3 regions of the Paenibacillus sp. FSL H7-0690 genome follow, and region 2 is predicted to be linked to each of the others. Evidence: riboswitches for the same ligand, from Rfam matches in the RefSeq annotation. Region 2 holds a riboswitch; each other region holds the start of a gene.

Region 1 (6,977 bases), 1.8 Mb from region 2:
TATGATAATAATTCTCATTTAGCAAAACAACATTTTCCGACATAACCTGATTTTCCTTATGTAATAAGAACAGTTACTCTTACGGCTATGAATTTCATCACTACTGATCGTACATCGCATTAGGAGAGGAACTCAATTATGTTTGACGATTTAGATGTTTTTGCAGCAGTTGTGGAACATTCCAGCTTAAACCGGGCCTCACGCCAGCTCAATCTATCCCAGCCCGCCTTGTCTCGCAAAATTTCTAAACTCGAGGAACGTCTGGGGGTTGCACTGTTTAATCGTTATGGCAAACGACTGGAGTTAACCGAGGTTGGGCGTCTCACTTATTCCTATGCGCTTGAACAACGGCAGCAGCGTTCCAAGTTTCTGGAGGCTCTTTCCAAATTCAAAGAGGGGGAGCCAAGGCTTGTCACCTTGGGGGCTAGTCTTACCTCCCTGCAGACCACGCTTCCGCCGCTGGTAAACGCTTATATGGACAAATATCCGACCGCAGAGCTGAAGCTGATCACAGGCCGAACGCATGAGATCGTATCCTCAGTTAGTGAGGGAAAATCAGATGTAGGTCTGATCGCTTCCTCTATTCAAGAACCCGGGTTGCGCTGCATTTCTCTATTTGAGGATCAACTGCGACTAGTCGTCTCAGAGCAGCATCCTTTAAATTTATCTTCCAAGCTAACCATGGATAATCTATCCCGGCTGCCTATGATTCTCTTCTCAAAGGGGACCTGGTACCGGCGTCTGACGGACGATCTATTCCAGCGCTGCGGGATTGATCCCGATGTGCGCATGGAGATTGACTCCTTCGAAGCCATCGTACGGCTGCTTCCGACCGTCAAAGCGGCTGCGTTACTGCCAAAGTCTTATCTGCGTCCAGAACTGCTGAACGGCGGCGGGCTGGTGTCCTTACATATCAAGGAGCTGGAGCAAACTCAACGGACCACCTGCCTGATCTACCGTGACGATGGAAGCATGAGCACGGCGGCTCGCAGTCTGGTGCAAGTTACCGAAGAGATGTTTCTGACAGAACGTGAGCAGTAAAGCCGGACCAAATGAATCAAGGGGCGCACCTAGTGATCTCCAAATGAGGCAATAAGTGAAGTACTTATAGCGTAATTAGGGAATTTCTCCCTGAAGTTCAGAGATTTCTGTTCAGCAGACTTAAAATTAGGGAAAACTTCCCTAATTTTCGGCCGATTCAGTAACTAATTAAGGAATCCCTCTGTTTATTAGGGAGGAATTCCCTAATGTCGTTCATTTAGAGCGAATAGCGGCTATTTTCAGGGAGTTTTTCCCCAACTAGTTTAAAACCCACTCTGTACATCGCACAAACAAAGAACACATATCGCTTTTCGCCACACATATTTCACCGTCACAGATACCACAAATCATCTAATTGCAAGCCGTACGATAACCACACCTAGCAAGTCGCGCACCGACCAAACCAACATTATAGAAAACAACGCGTGGTCTAATGTCATACGACACAGTAAATCCATTACTTTTCCTACTCTTTACTCCATAAAAAAGAAGCTGCCTCCAAGTAGAATTCACTACTTTTGAGTCAGCTTCTTTTCCTATGATTCTTGGTTCACAACTTCACTCTCAAAACGGTCAATACTTTCATTAGGACCAATGAGTACCATAACATCGCCTTCACTCAAATAATCATGGGCAGTTGGAGCGACGATTATTCCGCTTTCCCTATTTAGGGCAACAATACTGCAGCCATATTTAGCTCTTGTATTTAAATCAGACAAGCTTCTGCCGTTCATGCAGGAAGGTACGGTCAGCTCGACAATTTTATAATCCTTGGACAGTTCAATATAATCCAGCAAATTGGGCGTCACCAGCTGATGTGCCACACGAATCCCCATATCCCGCTCCGGAAAAATAACCCGATCAACCCCCAGCCGCGACAGTGCGCGGCCATGAAGGATAGAGATTGCCTTAGCCACCACTTGCTTGACTCCAATCTCCTTCAACAAAATGGCCGCCAGAATGCTTCTCTCCATATTGTCACCAATCGCAACAATCCCACAATCAAAGTTCCGTACACCAAGCGAGCGCATAATTCCCTCATCTGTAGCATCTGCTACTACCGTATGCGTCAGCTGATCGCTCATTTCCTCCACGCGTTCTTCATGGTGGTCAATGCCGAGCACCTCGTAGCCCATTTCCATCAGCTCAAGCGCCAGGCTTGAACCGAAGCGACCTAAGCCGATTACTACAAATTGCTGTGCTTTCATTTCTAATTAACTCCTATCCAATAATTATTTTACCTTCCGGATACTTATACAGTGGTTTACCCTGTTTGGGACCGAGTGCATACGCTAAGGTTAGTGGACCTAGCCGACCTGCAAACATCGTCAGACAGAGTAGAATCTTACCGATCGCTGACAGTTCCGGAGTTAGCCCCATAGTCAGTCCTACCGTAGCAAAGGCGGAGGTCGTCTCAAACAAGATTGCCAAGAAATTACTGTCTTCAGTTGTGGAGAGTATCATCGACACAGAGGCGATTAACAACAAAGCCAGCAGCGTGATCGTTAATGCCTTGTAGATGCGCTCTTGAGCCAGCCGATAACGGAACAACACAACATCTTCCCGTCCACGCAGCATAGCAATTACAGCACCAATCATCATCGTAAAGGTTGTTGTCTTAATCCCCCCGCCCGTTGAGCCCGGAGAAGCACCAATAAACATAAGAATCACTATAAAAAATTGTGTAGCCTGCCGAAGTCCAGCAATATCTACTGTGTTCGCGCCAGCCGTACGGGGAGACACGGATTGAAAGAAGGCCGATAATATTTTACCGCCGAAATTCAGTGAACCCAGGGTACGAGTGTTAGTAAACTCAAATATAAAAATAACCAAAGCTCCGATCAGAATCAGCCCTGTACTGGTGGACAGGACAACTTTACTATGTAGAGACAGCCTGCGGGTTACCCGAAACTCCACCAGATCTGACATTACAATAAAACCAATCCCGCCGGAGACAATCAGAAACATCACAATAATATTCACAAGCGGATCATATACATAATCAGTTAAACTGCGAAAATCCCCAAAAATATCGAACCCCGCATTATTAAACATAGACACCGCATGAAATATGCCATAATAAATCGCTTTTCCCAACGGCATATCAAAAGCCCAGCGAATAGACAGCAGCACAGCGGCACAGCCTTCTATGACAAGAGAATATATGAGGACTCTCCGGATCAGTCGCACAATTCCTTCCATAGAGCCTTGATTCATGGCTTCCTGTAGGATTAGCCTGTCCCGCAAAGATATTTTACGCTTTAACACCAGTGAAAATAGAGTGGCCATGGTCATAAAACCTAAGCCGCCGATCTGGATCAGGATCATAATTACGGTTTTCCCAAAAATCGTGAACGAAGTTCCGGTATCCAGCACAACAAGCCCTGTAACACAGGTTGCCGACGTTGAAGTAAATAATGCATCAATAAATTCCACGGAATTCCCGCTTGTGCTTGAGATGGGCAGCATAAGCAGCAGGGCCCCTATCAGAATGATCGATGCAAAACCAAGCACCAGTATCTGCGGCGGCGAGAGCTTCAGAAACTTAAATTCAGAAATCCTGCGAAACTGTGAAGCCACTTTGCTCACCTTCTTATCAAAAATTCCAACAAAAAAAGCACTGGAAAACCAATGCTGACTTGGTTCCTGCAGTAAATTAGCCTACGAGGTTAGCTGTCGGATTCGGACTGTGCAGGCTGCCCTATTCGTTCCCAGAACGAAATTCACCCCTGATGAAAGTGCCATTTATCGTGTACACTCCACTTTTCATCACTTCTTATGGTTCCCCCGTTTTCACCAGAAATTCGGCTACTATACAATTGCATACAAATTATATACGTTATTTAGTGAATTCACAAAGACACAATTAATGCTCATTCACATGAAAAAATGCGGTTTAAAGAGACTGCATCAAAAGGAGTGCCTTTTCTCATCACTTTTCCGTGTTTTCCCTGCAATTACACCGATTCTCATCATTCGTGCAGAAATGAACACGATAAAATTCATGGTATAAATTCACATGACTATTCTATACTATCTCTATTACCCATAAAAAGAACATATAATGTTTTTTGTAACCAACCAGGCACTAATACTATAATGGAACATAACATTGTCAGTACATAACAAGGAGGCGTTACATGAATCCCGTCGGCCAGCCCTTACAGCAACGTGCCCTCTCCAAGAGGCTCATCATCTCGGGCATTATCGGTCTTATTCTATTTATTATGTTTCAGATTTCCCCTTCACTGCTTAGCAGCCCTACAGGTGAAGATACCACCGTCATTAGCAAGGCAGAAGCCCGTGACCAAGCCATATTATTTGCAGAACAAAAGCTCAACTACACCGAAGCACCAAACGATCAATGGAATGTACTTTACCAGACGGACTCTTCCTTTTATGGTTATATGTCTCGCGAGAAGCTTGTGGAGGACTACACCAAGAAAAAATTGGATCAAAAATATCCTTTTGATGTCTTTCGGGCAACGCTTACTCCTTCAGCGGAGCAAGAGCCGCAAATCATCGTTGACCTCAATATGTATACCGGTAAGATTGTCGCTTTCTCAAAGGCTGCAAAAGTTACCTCCGAAGAGGGGTCAGGCATCGCTTCCGTTGGTGCAAAAGAGGACAAGGGAGCTGACCTCACTCTAGCGCAGAAGGAGAATCTTGCTCGTCCTTGGCTTCAGGAATGGGAAGTAAATCCTGCCAAGCTACAAATTGAATCGAATACAGGAAGCCATGGGCTAGTGTATACGGATAGTACTGTTCAGGTCGGCGAATCCTTATTGCACTATTATTTTGATTTCAGTGGAGAGCAGGTATCCAGCTTTAATGCCGGATTCACTGCACCAGCTTGGCATACCTCCTACGTACAAGGACAGACCTCTTTAGCGGAAAAGCTAACATTATTCGGTTACGGTATACCCACACTGATTTTAGGAATTCTGGCACTCGTCTACAGTATTCTTAGAAGAGAGCATACTTCCTTTAAACGTGGAGTATTCCTAAGCTCAGCCTATTTTGTAATCATGATGATCAGCACCTATAATATGCTGCCTGAATCAACGGGCGAAGGGCTAGAAGCACAGATTACCTCTGTCATTATGTTTATCATTTATGCTTTGTACAGCCTGCTGATGTCCTCCTTGCTCTACTTTTCTTTAGTGGGCGGCAATGGCTTATGGCGAAAAGAGGAAGGCATGAACCCTTGGCCCCGCGCCAAAGAGCCCGGCTATGGACAATATGTGTTGGACAGTATCCGGGCTGGATACATCTGGGCTTTCGTTCTGCTAGGGGTGCAGACGGTTATGTTCATCATATTATCGTTTACCTTGCACAATTGGTCTACTACAGACGCCACCCAATCTCCTTATAACATGAGATATGCTTGGCTTCTGCCTATCGTCGCATGGCTCGCTGGTTTATCTGAGGAAGCCATTTATCGCTTTTTCGGAATTCCTATGCTGAAAAAGGTGTTCCGGAACACTTTTATCGCTTGCTTGATCACCACGCTGGTTTGGGCGTTTGGCCATACGTTATATCCGATCTATCCCATCAGCTCCCGTCCCATTGAGCTGACTGTAATCGGGCTGCTGTTCAGCTATATTTTCCTTCGTTACGGGTTTATTGCTGTCATGTTCAGCCACGTCGTGTTTGACAGCATCCTGATGGGCGCTACGCTGATCTTTATGAAGGAGAGCGTAAATGTAGGCGCGGGTATCTTCGCGATTATTATGCCGTTCATAGTCGCTTACATCGTCTATCGATTTAATCCACCACAGAAGCCTAAGCCGGTGGAGCCTTCTTCTTTGATTTAAACTAATGTGAAGACGTAATGAAATTAAAAAAGGGCATCAAAGCCGCTTTAGTCGCTGCTTTGATACCCTTTTTCTTTTGTCACCATTGCTATGAGGTTGGCTCTTCATCCTTGAGCGCATCAAGAATTTGTTTTGCCAGCTTTTCTCCAATAGAAAGTGTACGGAAATCATCCACGGAGGCTTCTTTAATTTTCTTAAGCGATCCGAAATGCTTTAGCAGCGCTTTACGGCGCTTCTCACCTATACCAGGTATAGAGTCCAGCTTGGAGGTAACCATGGACTTCCCGCGCTGTTCACGGTGGAAGGTGATCGCGAACCTATGGACCTCATCCTGAATCCGCTGCAAAAGGTAAAATTCCTGACTGTCCCGGGCTAGCGCGACAGGCTCTGGCGGATCTCCAACCAAAAGCTGAGCCGTCTTATGCTTATCATCCTTAACAAGGCCGCAGACCGGAATGAATAATCCCAGCTCATTCTCCAGAATATCAATAGCAGAGGAGATTTGCCCTTTCCCTCCATCGACCACGATAAGATCCGGTATCGGAAGATTCTCCTTCAATACCCGCTCATATCGCCGCCGAATGACCTCGCGCATCGTTCCATAATCATCCGCACCCACCACCGTACGAACCTTATATTTACGGTACTCTTTTCGTGCAGGCTTACCATCAATGAAGACAACCATCGCTGAGACCGGATTAGTCCCCTGAATGTTCGAGTTATCGAACGCCTCAATACGGCTCAAGCGTTCAAGCCCCAAGCTCTCGCCTAAGCTGATCGCTGCTCCAGAGGTACGCTCTTCATCCCGTTCAATCAGCCGGAATTTCTCGTCGATAGCCACTCTTGCATTTTGGCAAGCCATGCCAACCATCTGCTTCTTAAGACCGCGTTGTGGCACAAGCACCTTAATGCCCAGCCACTCCTGCAGAATGGAGGCGCCGCCAGCGGCATCCACGATCCCAGCTGCCGCAGCTTCCTCCGCCGCCGTCGCACGTGCCTCAGCCTCTTCAGCCGATTCAGGAGTATCTTCACCCTGTTGTAAATCCGCTTCTGCTGGAGCAGCTATGGCGATCTCGGGTTTAGTCTCTTTATTAGCCAGAGACTCCTCATCGAGCACAT
Region 2 (6,977 bases):
AGACGTTCATCGCTCGGGATTTCTACTGGAGTCCGAACGCCGGCCATATTTGTGGAAAAGCTTCAATTAAAGGCTCCTGAGTCCGTTAGATGCTTCATGCGCTTAAAGATTGTCTGAATTCTAGTCAGTGACTAAATTATAGAAAGATTTGCGCTCGTTAGTATATCCGTTTGGGTGGTCATCTGCTCCCGTACAGCTCTAAGCTGTGTTTTCAGTGCGGGAACACTTTTTTGCAGAATAATGCTTATTTGAGAAAGAGGCAGCTTTAGACCGTACCACATGACCTTCACAAGCTGTTCCTCCCAAGGTAATGCCTTAGCCGATAGAAGCGAGCGCCGGGCAAAAGAATCAGCACACTGGCGAATACAAGTGCGGTAAGCGTGGATAGAGAATAACTGAGGATCGAAATCATCCTGACGATATATTTTATGAAGCTCTGTGAAGGTGCGGATAGTAATCTTGTCTGCCTCATTAGATTGTTCTAACAACATGGAACTAAGTACGTAGACTTCATTAGTATACTTTTGAACACACTCTGCAAATTTAGTACTGTAGGTGGACTCGGGAGGTAAGGGGTCAGGCATGGTGAACACGATCCTTTCAGATTGAGAGATTTGCTTGAATCTATAATATAGAAAAGTAAGAGATGGATTTATTGATGAGATCGGCGGTGTCTGGTTCCGGGCAACTGTGTTTCTGCTGGGAGGCACTGGATAAAGCTTTGGAAGGTTTGTAGTAGAGCCGTTCACTTCTGGAATTGCTCCCCCCTGCTGCAACACTGTACAGACGCCCTTGCTGAATATGCCCTGCCAAGGATTTACCCTGGAGCTTGGCCTTTAAATCCTGCAAAGCACCCTGAACTAGCTCAAGCTTAACCTGCTCCCAATCTGAACCTTCGCGACGGACCTTATCCAGCGCTTCCTCAAGACGGCAATGACAGATAGCCCGTAAAAAAGAACTCCATTTAATGAGATCGAAATTTTTGGTGTTGGCAGAGATCAGACAAGCCCCCCAACTGCAGCCTCCCTTACAGGTGAGCTTCAGAATACCATAACGGCAGCCTTCAGCCCCTTCCATTCCATAGTGAATAGGCTCGGGTTCATCCAATACAAATACTTCAATGCGGGATAGTCTGCGCTGGTCCATAGTAGGGTTCCTCCTTAGATTTCCAAAAGCTTTAAGTCTACATGATGAGTGACACTAGCCTTTTCTACACAAGCGAGCATTTCCATTTTATTCTCACAGACTGCGGTATGCTCTAGCCATAGTCGGAACTTCTCTTTTCGTATAACAGATAGATGTAAGGGAAAGGTGCTGCGGGATCTCAAGACATACCAACCGGCGCTTACATCTTTCCAAGGCTCCTTGAAGGCTGTAAACCACGGGAGCTTTTGGTGTGATGACCAATCCTGCTGCTGCTGTTGTTCTCGAATTTTTTTATATATCTCATATACAATCTTAGAGTCTAAACAGTCTTTACAAGAAGAAGGTGTGCTGAACTGGCGAAGGGCTTGGATCTGGTTCTGGCCAAATGCATAGCCTACAATGTACCTGTGATTATGTTCTTCGAACCACAAGGCCCCGAAACAAACGTAATTTAGACTTATCGGCTCAAGCAGCCCTTGATGTATCCCTAAATAATAGTGCTTCAAAACATTCACCCCATCCAGCGTGCTATCACCTAATAAGCTCAGGTAACGCAAAAACCGCAGCAAGAGGAGGACCTCTGCTGCGGTTTTGGATTACAGGCAGATATACCTGGGCCAAAGCGTGGCGGATCAAGGGTCTCTCTCTTTACGCTTACGAGGTTAGCTGTCGGATTCGGACGGTGAGAGTCGCCCTACCTATTGAGACTTATGCAGTCTCCTTTGGATTCACCCCAAGTAGGCCAGGTGGCCTGATGGTTCCCCCGTTCCCTGCAATGCAGGAACTCAGCGTTGATTGTTTTTCATGAATTGGATTCAACCCGAATCATACTCTTTTCAAGATTTTCTGTAAAAAACGGAAAATGTTCTTTTAGAGCAATTTTAACCATATCCTGCCGACTACGACTGAAAAACGAGGTAAATAGGTATTTATGGCGTGTTATCGCGCCTCTTTCTCGTTCAGCCTCAGCTTCTTGCGTTTCTACCTATAATGGGAATTTGCAGTATTTTCGCTCTAAAAAGGTGAATAAAATCACATGGGTTATAGATAGCGATTAAACGCTCCAAACTCGAGTAAACAAGAGATATAGAGAGATTAGATATCAAGTAAGCGCTATCTAATGGGAAAATAGTTTTTAATTTGCATTATTTTGGCATCATTCAGGTTTTACAAGTCTTCGTGCATAAGAGTATGATTACTCCTGTTTCAACGACAATCGAATATTTGATCCGCTTAATTTCCGATAAGGAAAGCGGGGGAACCAACAATCGGCAGCCGATGTGAGAGTCGGAAGCCGATTATGGGGTGAATCCTGTAGAGGGTGTGAGTGAGCTCGCATCTATACAGGTAGGGCGACTCTCACCGCCCGAATCCGACAGCTAACCTCGTAAGCGTATGGAGAGAGGATGAGTGCAATGTGACCGCTAGCGAGCCACAGAGGAGATCCTTTGTGGCTTTTTGCTGTGCTCTTAGAAGCAAAGCATTTATGGAGGCCTCCCCTAAGAGGTCGCTAAATTCATCATTAGCGGTATTTGTAAGGCAGCGTCTAATGACGTGACACAACCGAGCTTTAGGTTGTGCCCGAAAATGACGATAGGTCAACATCCTTTCGGAGATTTTCGTTGCCTCCTTGTTGTAAATGAGCAGGAGGAGAAAAAAAGATGACGGATCAGAATGAATATGTGCTTGTATGTGCGCCTACAAAGGCGGGAGAACATTTCATTAAACTTCTGAAGTTCAGGGGTATTAAGATGGCGGGATTAACCAACAATGTGGCTGAGAAAGCTTTACTTGAGGAGCTCGGGATTGAGCAGGTTATTCTTGTGGATACCCGCCATCAGAGCACTTGGTTTCGCCCATCGTTCCCGGTAGGCAGGGTATATCTGTTTGAGAGCAGCTTTCCGCTTTGCTGCCGCTATATTCAGATGTGCCGTACCTGGACGACACAGCCGATTTTTGTGATTACAAGTTCAATAAATCCTAGATTGGTCTATAAAAGACTTGGGGCGAGCTATGTAATCTATTCCCATAGTGGTGATGCTGATTTTCTAATCGATAGATCACCTCATCAAGGATAATGGAAGGAGTGCGGAAGATATGATGGATCTGTATATGGTGGCTTCGTTAGCTGTAATTTACGGGTTATTTTATGGCTTTATGCGCTGGTGCGCAGGTGTAGTTGAGGATACGGGGAGGGATAAGCTGTGATTCTAGTAATCGCTGTTACCCTACTGTTGTTTATATATCTGGTTTACGCGTTGATTCATCCTGAGAAATTTTAAGGAGGGGCATTCATGGGCATTTTGCAAATAGTTGTCGTAATTGTAATTCTCATCTTGCTGGTCAAGCCGATGGGAACGTATTTATATCATGTATTTTCTAACGAACCGAATCGTACGGATCGCTGGTTTGCAGGCACAGAGAAAGGTATTTATAAGCTGATCGGCCTGAAAAAACGGGACGGAATGTCCTGGAAGAAGTACGCACTCAGCTTTGTTTTAACTAATATCGTACTGGTTGCTTTCAGTTATATTTTTCTAAGATTACAGCGGGGATTGCCGCTGAACCCGAATGGAATTGCCGATATGGAACAGACGCTTTCATTCAATACGGTGATCAGCTTTATGACCAATACGAACCTGCAGCATTATAGCGGGGAGACGGGACTATCGTATTTTTCACAAATGGCAGTCATCACGATGATGATGTTCACGTCTGCAGCGAGCGGATTTTCTGTTGCGGTTGCTTTTGTCAGAGGGATTACAGGACAGAAATCAGTCGGGAACTTTTTCGAGGACTTCGTAAAAGCACATATTCGTGTATTCATTCCATTAGCTCTGCTAGTTTCATTGGTGCTGGTAGGATTGCATGTGCCACAAACGCTCAAGCCATCGCTTGAGGTCACTACACTTGAAGGCCAGACGCAACAAATCGCTATCGGTCCAGTCGCTTCTTTGGAATCAATTAAACACTTAGGTACGAATGGTGGCGGCTTCTTCGGAGCCAATTCAGCACATCCTTTTGAGAACCCTAATCCACTTACGAACGTTCTGGAGATTCTCTCTATGTGGATGCTGCCAGCCTCTTTGCCATATATGTACGGGTTGTTCGCTAAGAACAAACGTCAGGGCTGGGTGATTTTCACAGCAATGATGACCTTGTTCGTACTACTGCTGGGATTGAATTATTATGCGGAAACCAAAGGCAATCCAGCTATCAATGCGCTGGGGATCGAGTCTTCGCAAGGCAGCATGGAAGGTAAAGAGGTACGTTTTGGTATCCCGCAATCTTCGCTGTTCACTTCGGTAACAACGGCAGCTACGACAGGTAGTGTTAACAATATGCATGATACGCTGACACCGCTGGGTGGCATTACCCCTCTGGCCCTAATGATGCTCAACAACGTCTTCGGGGGAAAAGGTGTCGGACTAATCAATATGCTGATGTATGCCATCATGGGTGTCTTCTTATGTGGACTAATGGTTGGCAGAACACCAGAGTTTCTCGGGCGAAAGATAGAAGCCAAGGAGATGAAGCTAATTGCGATTGCTATCCTTGTGCATCCATTCATTATCCTTGTACCAACAGCAGGTGCGTTCTTAACGGACTTGGGCAACGGTTCCATCACGAATCCCGGATTCCATGGACTTAGCCAAGTGTTATATGAATATGTCTCTTCTGCCGCGAACAATGGTTCAGGATTTGAAGGGCTTGCGGACAACACCACCTTTTGGAATGTTACAACCGCAATCGTAATGCTGCTTGGCCGTTATGTCTCTATAATCGCGATGCTGGCAGTTGCAGGCTCACTGATCCAGAAGAAGCCAGTTCCTGAGACGATTGGCACATTCCGCACAGACAATGGTCTGTTCACCGGAATTCTGATTGGTACCGTAGTAATTATCGGGGCTCTGACGTTTCTGCCAGTCATTGTGCTCGGCCCGATTGCAGAATATTTGACCTTACGGTAGGAAGAGGGAGAACAAGATGAGTACTGTAAAAAGAAAAAAGCTGCTGACGGGACCCATACTCCTAAGCGCTGTAAAGGATAGCTTTATTAAGCTTAACCCGGTGACGTTAATTAAAAATCCGGTCATGTTCGTAGTCGAAATCGGTACGATTATTGTATTGCTTATGGTACTGGCCCCCGGATATTTTAATGCAGAGAAATCGGTAGGCTTCAATATCACAGTGTTGTTCATTCTGCTATTCACAGTGCTGTTTGCCAACTTCGCTGAAGCGCTGGCTGAAGGCCGCGGGAAAGCCCAGGCGGATTCACTCAAGAAAACGAAACAGGATATCACAGCTAACAAACTCGTTGGAGGGTCTGTGAAGACCGTTTCTTCTTCCGAGCTTCGTAAAGGAGATATTGTCATCGTCAGTCAGGGAGAACTTATCCCTGGCGATGGTGAAGTAATTGAAGGGCTGGCCTCCGTAGATGAATCTGCAATTACAGGTGAATCTGCACCTGTTATTAAGGAAGCCGGCGGAGATTTTGGCTCAGTCACTGGCGGCACCCGGGTAGTCAGTGATGAGATTAAAGTCAAAATTACCAGTGATCCCGGTGAGTCATTCCTGGATCGGATGATCTCCCTCGTTGAAGGGGCGAAACGTCAAAAGACACCCAATGAAATTGCACTAAATACACTCTTGATCAGTCTGACGTTGATTTTCCTGATTGTAGTAGTGACCTTGCGGCCAATTGCGACTTATCTGGGCGTTGATCTAGATATTCCTGTTATGATCGCCTTGCTGGTCTGTCTGATCCCGACCACAATCGGGGGCCTACTCTCCGCTATCGGGATAGCAGGGATGGACCGCGTCACACAGTTTAATGTCCTTGCTATGTCAGGGAAGGCCGTTGAAGCTGCCGGCGACATTAATACAATGATTCTAGATAAGACAGGTACGATTACTTTCGGAAACCGGATGGCGAGTGATTTTGTGCCTGTTGGAGATGAAACGGAAGCTGAGCTTACGGCTTGGGCAGCTATTAGTTCGCTAAAGGATGAGACTCCGGAAGGACGTTCGGTTATTGAGCTGGCTAAGAAGCTGGAGCGCAGCTATGACAGCAAACTTGCTGAAGGCGGAGAGTTCGTAGAGTTTAAGGCTGAGACCCGGATGAGTGGTATAGATCTACTTGATGGACGATCTGTTCGTAAAGGGGCAGTCGATTCCGTGAAGAAATGGGTACAGTCGAAGGGCGGAGTCATTCCCGCGAACCTCGACAGTAATTCCGATGCTATCGCTCGGATGGGGGGGACCCCGCTTGCTGTTGCGGTAGACAACCGGATTTATGGACTTATTTACTTAAAGGATACGGTTAAGCCAGGCATGAAAGAGCGGTTTGATGAGCTGCGAAAAATGGGAATCAAGACTATCATGTGTACAGGGGACAATCCGCTGACCGCAGCTACTATTGCCCGTGAAGCAGGGGTAGATGATTTTATTGCAGAGAGTACACCTGAGGATAAAATAGCGGTTATCCGCCGTGAGCAGAACGAAGGCAAGCTGGTGGCAATGACTGGTGATGGTACGAATGACGCACCTGCCCTTGCCCAAGCTGATGTGGGCTTAGCGATGAACAGTGGGACTACAGCCGCTAAGGAAGCAGCAAACATGGTTGATCTGGACTCCGATCCCTCGAAGATCATTGAGGTTGTAGCTATTGGTAAACAGCTACTGATGACGCGGGGCGCGTTGACAACGTTCAGTATTGCGAATGATATCGCTAAATACTTCGCAATTATTCCGGCAATGTTCATGCTCGCCATTCCTGAAATGGAAGCCCTGAATGTCATGGGATTGGGTTCACCTAGCTCGGCAATTAT
Region 3 (6,977 bases), 1.6 Mb from region 2:
TAATGATAATGTAGTGCTGCAAATCAAGAATGGACCGATGGATTTTCAAGTCAGAGAACCGGTATCTCCGTTGTTTGGCGCACTGGAACATACCAATCATCTGATGGAGTTTCAGATTGCTCAAGAATATACGGGGCAGCAGCGGCATCTCTGTTATCTCGTTCCACAGTGGAAAGAAGTCCTTGATTTCAATACTTATGCCAAAGGGCAAACTACGCTTGTGAAACATATTGTGGACGGATCGGTGTGGGGAAATAAATATAATGGTGTGGCTGCTGTAACTAATGTTGGGGATGACATGAACTGGACGGGGCATGGGTTAGCTCAAGCCAATCTGTATGGATATGGGAGATTAATTTGGAATCCGGAGCTGACGGCAAAAGAAATAGCTGAGGAATGGATTCGCCTTACCTTTGGCACTGATGAAGGTCTAGTGGCTGCTATTCGCGGGATGTTAATGGACTCATGGAGGATTTACGAATCTTACACAGCTCCATTAGGTGTGGGCTGGATGGTTAATCCGGATCATCATTATGGGCCGAATGTGGATGGATATGAATACGCCAAGTGGGGAACGTACCATTATGCGGATCATAAGGGCATTGGTGTGGATCGTTCAGTCAAATCGGGAACGGGGTATAGCGGACAGTATATGGGTCTTAATGCATCAAATTATGAGAATCTAGCGTCTTGTCCAGAAGAGCTGCTGCTGTTCTTCCATCATGTTCCATACACGCATGTTCTGCAATCGGGGCAAACGGTTATACAACATATCTACGATACTCATTTCGAGGGGGCAGAGCAGGCTGCACAGCTTCTAGCAACATGGGAATCACTTGAAGGCAGCATGGATAGTGGATTGTATGTGCAAGTGAAGCAACGTCTTGAAGAGCAAGCAGAGCATGCGCAGGAATGGAGAGATCGGATCAATACGTATTTTTACCGCAAGAGCGGAATTGAGGATCTTAAAGGCAGAAAGATTTATTAGATTTTGAACCGAGGGATGATGATAGTGAGCCTCACGATTAGAGCGATTTTGAAAGATTTAATGGGAACTGTGGAACAGGTAGAAGGGACTGTGGATATTCTGAACCCAGGGGAACCGGAAACTGAAGTCACAGGGATTATTACGGCCTTTTCTGCCACACAAAATATTGTGGAGCAAGCAATAGCGTTAGGAGCCAATTTGCTGATCACGCATGAAGGTGTATTTTATAGCCATCATGCGGCGAACGAGTGGTTAGAAGGTGATCCGGTTTATCATGCGAAAAAAAGTCTGATCGGACATTCCCCAATAGCTATTTTTCGTTATCATGATTATTGGCATCGGCAAGAGCCAGATGGGATTATGATGGGTTTGCTGCGAGAGCTGGATTGGTCAGACTATGTGGAAGAGCAGCAAGCGGCTGCTACGATTCTCACTATTCCTGCCATGACTGTACTGGAAGCTGCTCAGTATATTAAAAGTAAGCTAGGGATCTCTTATGTACGCGCTGCTGGTGACCTGTCTCTGTCCTGCAAACGCATAGGGATATTAGTAGGTTACAGAGGGGGCGGGACGATGGCTATTCCACTTTTTAATGATCACAATCTTGATTTAATTATTGCTGGAGAAGGACCAGAGTGGGAGACTCCGGAATATGTGCGGGATGCAGGGCACCAAGGCAGATCTAAAGCGCTCATCATGTTAGGTCATGCGGAGAGTGAAGCGCCGGGGATGAAATATTTAGCTGAAATCTTAGCAGACAAATATCCCATGCTTCCTACCCGGTTCATTGCTGAACAACCCATCTATCAGATGGTTTAATCTGGGGAAATTAAGAGTACGGAATAAATAAACATATTATGGAGAAAATGAAGGGAAACAGGTCACTGAGAAAGGAGTGTTTCAATGGAAATTCCTTTGGAGGCTGATGAAGTATTAAGTCGGATCAAAAAGCTGCAAAGCGACGGAAGCTCGATCAGTAAAAAACAAGTAAAGCAAAGCGACCCAGAGCTTATGAGAAGTGCGCTGTTCTTTTTTCCAAGCTGGGAGCATGCATTGAAAAACGCCGATCTTTTGTAGCCATAGTATTGTAAAAGGAAGCTAAGTGGACAGGGGGATATCTCTGATTCTGCTTAGCTTTTTTCTTTTTTATGAAATCATTCGTGCTGTTCATGTGAAATAATATTAACAAGCTTGCCAAACGGATCGGGGACATAGAAACGACCAACACCCCAAGGTACAGAAACTGGCCCAATATTGGTATTGAAGATTGTCGTTTCTTATTAAATAGGAAAGTACTGGTGAATCACCCCCTTTTTCGCTTGCTTCAGAGCTGTTTTTCTAAAGAAAACGAGTAAACAAGAGCAAAAGAAAGAGAAAATGAAGAGTATGCTTAATATGAAATGAAAAGCATTGCTTTCAACATTATTTTGACCAGAGCCCTCCTTTACAAGAAAACCTTACAAGAGTATGATTCATCTCAGAACTGAGAATTATCTTAAATTTACAATTACATAAGCAATCCGCTTAATTTCCGTTTCTGGAAAGCGGGGGAACCAACAACTGGCAGCCGATGTGAGAGTCGGCACTGGTTATGGGGTGAATCCTGTTCCGGGTGCATAATATGCATCCCTGCAGGTAGGGCAACTCTCACTGCCCGAATCCGACAGCTAACCTCGTAAGCGTATGGAGAGAGGATGAATGGCGTGTTTAGTGATGAATAGCCACAGAGAATCCCTCTGTGGTTTTTTGCTGCGTTTTTAAGCAGATATAGTCGTAGAATTTATTATGAAAGAGGTGTTACCTTTGCCTATCGCTAAACTGAACGGAACTTCGCTCTATTATGAAATCAATGGAACTGGCACTCCGGTTGTGTTTATCCATGGACATGGATTAACACACAGTATGTTCAAACCACAGCTGGAGTATTTTTCCGATAAATATAAAGTGATTTTGTGCGATTTACGGGGGAATGGCAAGTCTGGTAAACTGCTGGAGGCCCCACATGAGATTATTGAGACGCAATGTCTGGATCTGATTATGCTGTTGAATGACCTAGGTATCCGTGAAGCAGTTTTTGTAGGAATCGCCTATGGTGGCTTAGTCGTTCAGCATATTGCCAAACAATATCCTGAGCGTGTAAAAGCCATTGTGGTTGCGGATAGCTTTTGTAGGACTCACGGATCAACAATAGTAGGGAAAATACAAACTATGGCAGCATATTGCAGTTTACTAATGTATTATCTCCCAAGCGAGCTGGTGTTGCCTTCGATTCGGATGATGTACCGAGAGCGCTGGAGTCTGGCCTACAATGAGATTAGAAGAGGGCTGCTGGACAAACGTCCCCGGGAGCTATATCGGCAAAGGCTGGCTACGAGCCATGTTGATTACACCAGATGCTTAAAGGCTTTTAAACGTCCTGCTTTATGTATTGTAGGGGACTTTAATGAATTTGGAGTGAATTGTATGAAGGAAATGGTGTCTCAGCTGCCACATGCGCAGTTGGCGATTATTCCGAACGCATTAGATCCAAGTAATCTGTGCCAGCCGGAGCAATTCAATGCGATTCTTCAACGTTTCTTAGAGAAGCAGCAGGGTACTCAGCAGATTAGCTGATCTATAGGGAGACCTTCGCAAGCGAAGCGTTTAAGTGAGAAAATAGGCGACCCATAGCCAGGGCGGAATGAGCTGGCTATGGGTCGTCTTTCTGGGAAGAACTTTAGGGGAATTCTCCCTAAAATGAAGGAGATTATGGCTCCTAGAACGTAGATTAGGGAAATCCTCCCTAATAATAGGATGTTTTTAGCCATAAATGGGTATTTGCATGAATTTTTAGGGAGGAATTCCCTAAAAACCTCATTTTAAAGCGATTATCGATGAACATTAGGGAGGATTTCCCTAATATAATGGACATCCAATTAAAGGCTGGCTTATCCGTAGTGAAATCTACGAATGAGCCAGCCTTTGGTTATTTTACTAACCGATGGATGTTGAACATTTACAAGCATATTGTACCTAGAACGCTACTTAATGTCCCTACCCTACCACAGCACCAAATATAGCTCACCCGACGTGGGAAAGAACTGTAGGCCCTAAGTAGTGAAGGTAAGTGTATAGAAGGAGGCGTAGTAAGCAACGCATCTGCTACTCTTGCATTTTGTACAATGCGATCTACTCGTGTAAGATTAAGATAATTCATACTAAAGGAGCTGAGTCATGATGTCTCAAGCTGAAACTATAAAACTGACTTCATTATCTTCAAAAGGGGGCTGTGGCTGCAAAATCGGTCCCGCCGATCTCATGCAGGTTATTCGTAGTCTGCCACCAACTGTTCCTAACCCGGATCTACTAGTAGGTCTTGATACTAGTGATGATGCAGGGGTGTACCGTTTAAGTGATGAATTAGCGTTAGTGCAAACTGTTGATTTTTTCACGCCGATCGTGGATGATCCCTATTCATTTGGTCAAATTGCAGCAGCCAATGCATTAAGTGATATTTATGCGATGGGTGGAAAGCCGCTTACGGTGCTTAATATTGTGGCCTTCCCTATTTCTGTTTTAGATAAAAGTATTCTCGGTGACATTTTGCGCGGTGCAGCGGATAAAGTACAGGAAGCAGGAGCTACTCTTGTGGGCGGACATTCCATCGACGATAAAGAGCCCAAATTCGGATTGGCCGTTACGGGCCTTGTGCATCCTGACAAAGTAAGAACGAATGCGAGCGCCAAGGTGGGAGACAAGCTGATTCTAACGAAGCCTATCGGTGTGGGGATCTTAACAACTTCCATTAAAAAGGATCAGCTATCTCCTGAAGAAACCACACGCCTTACGACAGTAATGTCTACTTTGAATAAAAAAGCGGCTGAAATCATGGAGCCTTATGATGTACATGCTTGTACAGATGTTACCGGATTTGGGCTACTGGGACATGCCTCGGAAATGGCTAAAGGGAGCGGCACGGGCCTGATCATTCGTCAAGGCGATGTACCGATGCTGCCAAGAGTAAGAGAGCTTGCGGAACAGGGATTTGTTCCAGGAGGCACTAAGAATAACTTTGCCCATCTGGAAGGCAGCATTCTTTATCCGGAAGAGATGGACCAACTAAGCCGCTATATTCTATGTGACGCTGTGACTTCTGGCGGACTGCTGATCTCTGTGGCCCCTGAACAAAGCGAAGATTTGCTAAAAGAGTTAGTAGATGCAGGGGTAGAAGCGGTATTGATCGGAGAGGTAACGGAAGAGCATCCGGGTCAGATTACGGTTATAGCTGCTGTGGAATAACTGTTGTATATCAGCTTAGAGCAAATTATGAAGGTTAGCCACCAGAGGAGAGAGCATATTGTTTCAGGACATTACACTGGAAGAACTTAGAGTGTTAAAAAACAAGAAGCAGATCACCATTATTGATGTTAGATCTCCTTCTGAATATAAAGATGCAACGCTGCCGGATAGTTTGAATATTCCTTTTTTTGATGATCAGGAACGGGCTGAAGTAGGGACGTTGTATAAACAGACAAGTGTGCAGGCCGCGAAAGAACGTGGTTTGGAGATTGCTGCGGCAAAACTGCCTTCTTTTGTCAAAGAATTTGCAGCGATTCAAGGAGACAAAGCAGTATTCTGCTGGAGGGGAGGTATGCGCAGTCGTACAACTGCGACCGTACTCTCTTTAATGGATATTCATGCTTACCGGCTGATAGGCGGCTATAAGGCTTATCGTAAATGGGTGCTCGACGAATTGGAGTCCTATGAATGTAAGGCGAAGTCTTATGTGATTCACGGAAATACAGGCACAGGTAAAACCAATCTGTTACACCGTCTGAAGACACAGGGGTATCCTGTTCTGGATTTGGAAGGGATGGCAGGTCACCGTGGTTCTATTTTTGGTGAGATTGGCCTTCGTGCGAACAATCAAAAAACGTTCGATAGTCTTCTTTTAGAGGAGTTAATTAAGATCGGAGATTCTCCTTATGTACTATTTGAAGCGGAGAGCAAAAAGATTGGTAAGGTAGTAATGCCCCCATTTATGGCCGAGCAAAAAGAGAGCGGAACGCAGATCTGGATTGAGATGCCTTTGCATGCCAGAGTGGAGCAAATCCTTGAGGATTATCGGCCAGTAGAATACAAGGAGCAATGTATTTCTGCATTTCGGAGTATTAAATCCCGAATTCATATCCCTATTGCGGCAGAAATCGAGCGATGCTTGCAGGCAGATTTGTTCGGCGAAGCTGTGGCGCTGCTGCTAGAATATTACTATGATCCTAGATACGATTATACGTCCACTCAGTATGAAGGCATTGAGAGAGTTACTTTTAAAGTGAATAATCTGGATGAAGCTGAGACTGCTGTGCGTTCTTTTTTAAAACGTCAGGAAGTATAAGTTTCGCGTTATGGTTAAAGGGGGCTTTACTTAATATGATCTATTTAGATTACAACGCTACAACACCAGTAGATAAGGAAGTAGCAGAGGTTATGATCCCTTATCTTTACGGTCATTTTGGGAATCCTTCAAGCAGTCATTCTTTGGGGCGGGAAGCTAAACTCGGAATAGAGCAGGCAAGAACACAGGTGGCTGATTTCCTGAATTGTGCGCCGGGTGAGGTGCTTTTTACCAGTGGGGGTAGTGAGTCTAATAATACTGTCATTAAAGGAGTAGCCCAAACGTATCGCCATAAAGGTAATCACATTATCCTGTCTGCTATTGAGCATCCAGCGGTAATTAAACCTTGTCAGTACCTGGAGCAGATGGGATACAACCTGACTTATGTACCAGTTGACTCGTATGGATTGGTGCAGGTTGACGATGTGAAAAAGCAGCTCACGGACCAAACCATTCTGGTCTCCATCATGCACTCTAATAACGAAACGGGCACGATCCAGCCGATCAAGGAAATAGCTGAGGTCTGCCACGAACGGGGTGTTCTTATTCATACAGATGCTTCACAGTCTGCGGGAAAAGTAGACCTCGATGTAGCGGATTTAGGGGTGGATTTTC

The links. A riboswitch is a leader RNA that binds a small molecule or an ion and turns the genes downstream of it on or off. The one in region 2 is predicted to bind cyclic di-AMP.
Region 1: another riboswitch for cyclic di-AMP. It lies ahead of MHI32_RS25540 (TrkH family potassium uptake protein); the one in region 2 lies ahead of MHI32_RS03020 (hypothetical protein).
Region 3: another riboswitch for cyclic di-AMP. It lies ahead of MHI32_RS26010 (alpha/beta hydrolase); the one in region 2 lies ahead of MHI32_RS03020 (hypothetical protein).

What each region holds. Positions count from the first base shown of each region.
Region 1 covers NZ_CP150281.1:5,810,232-5,817,208, forward strand. Annotated here, with positions in the region: gene MHI32_RS25530 (LysR family transcriptional regulator) at 139-1,041, shown strand; gene MHI32_RS25535 (TrkA family potassium uptake protein) at 1,578-2,249, opposite strand; gene MHI32_RS25540 (TrkH family potassium uptake protein) at 2,263-3,621, opposite strand; cyclic di-AMP (ydaO/yuaA leader) riboswitch at 3,686-3,861, opposite strand; gene MHI32_RS25545 (CPBP family intramembrane glutamic endopeptidase) at 4,182-5,858, shown strand; gene uvrC (excinuclease ABC subunit UvrC) at 5,947-6,977, opposite strand, start outside.
Region 2 covers NZ_CP150281.1:651,234-658,210, forward strand. Annotated here, with positions in the region: gene MHI32_RS03005 (hypothetical protein) at 132-584, opposite strand; gene MHI32_RS03010 (hypothetical protein) at 625-1,146, opposite strand; gene MHI32_RS03015 (hypothetical protein) at 1,161-1,715, opposite strand; cyclic di-AMP (ydaO/yuaA leader) riboswitch at 1,784-1,947, opposite strand; cyclic di-AMP (ydaO/yuaA leader) riboswitch at 2,367-2,556, shown strand; gene MHI32_RS03020 (hypothetical protein) at 2,808-3,224, shown strand; gene kdpA (potassium-transporting ATPase subunit KdpA) at 3,441-5,117, shown strand; gene kdpB (potassium-transporting ATPase subunit KdpB) at 5,134-6,977, shown strand, end outside.
Region 3 covers NZ_CP150281.1:5,920,995-5,927,971, reverse strand. Annotated here, with positions in the region: gene MHI32_RS26025 (alpha-glucuronidase family glycosyl hydrolase) at 1-988, shown strand, start outside; gene MHI32_RS26020 (Nif3-like dinuclear metal center hexameric protein) at 1,007-1,807, shown strand; gene MHI32_RS26015 (hypothetical protein) at 1,892-2,065, shown strand; cyclic di-AMP (ydaO/yuaA leader) riboswitch at 2,500-2,686, shown strand; gene MHI32_RS26010 (alpha/beta hydrolase) at 2,792-3,601, shown strand; gene selD (selenide, water dikinase SelD) at 4,205-5,266, shown strand; gene mnmH (tRNA 2-selenouridine(34) synthase MnmH) at 5,325-6,362, shown strand; gene MHI32_RS25995 (cysteine desulfurase family protein) at 6,398-6,977, shown strand, end outside.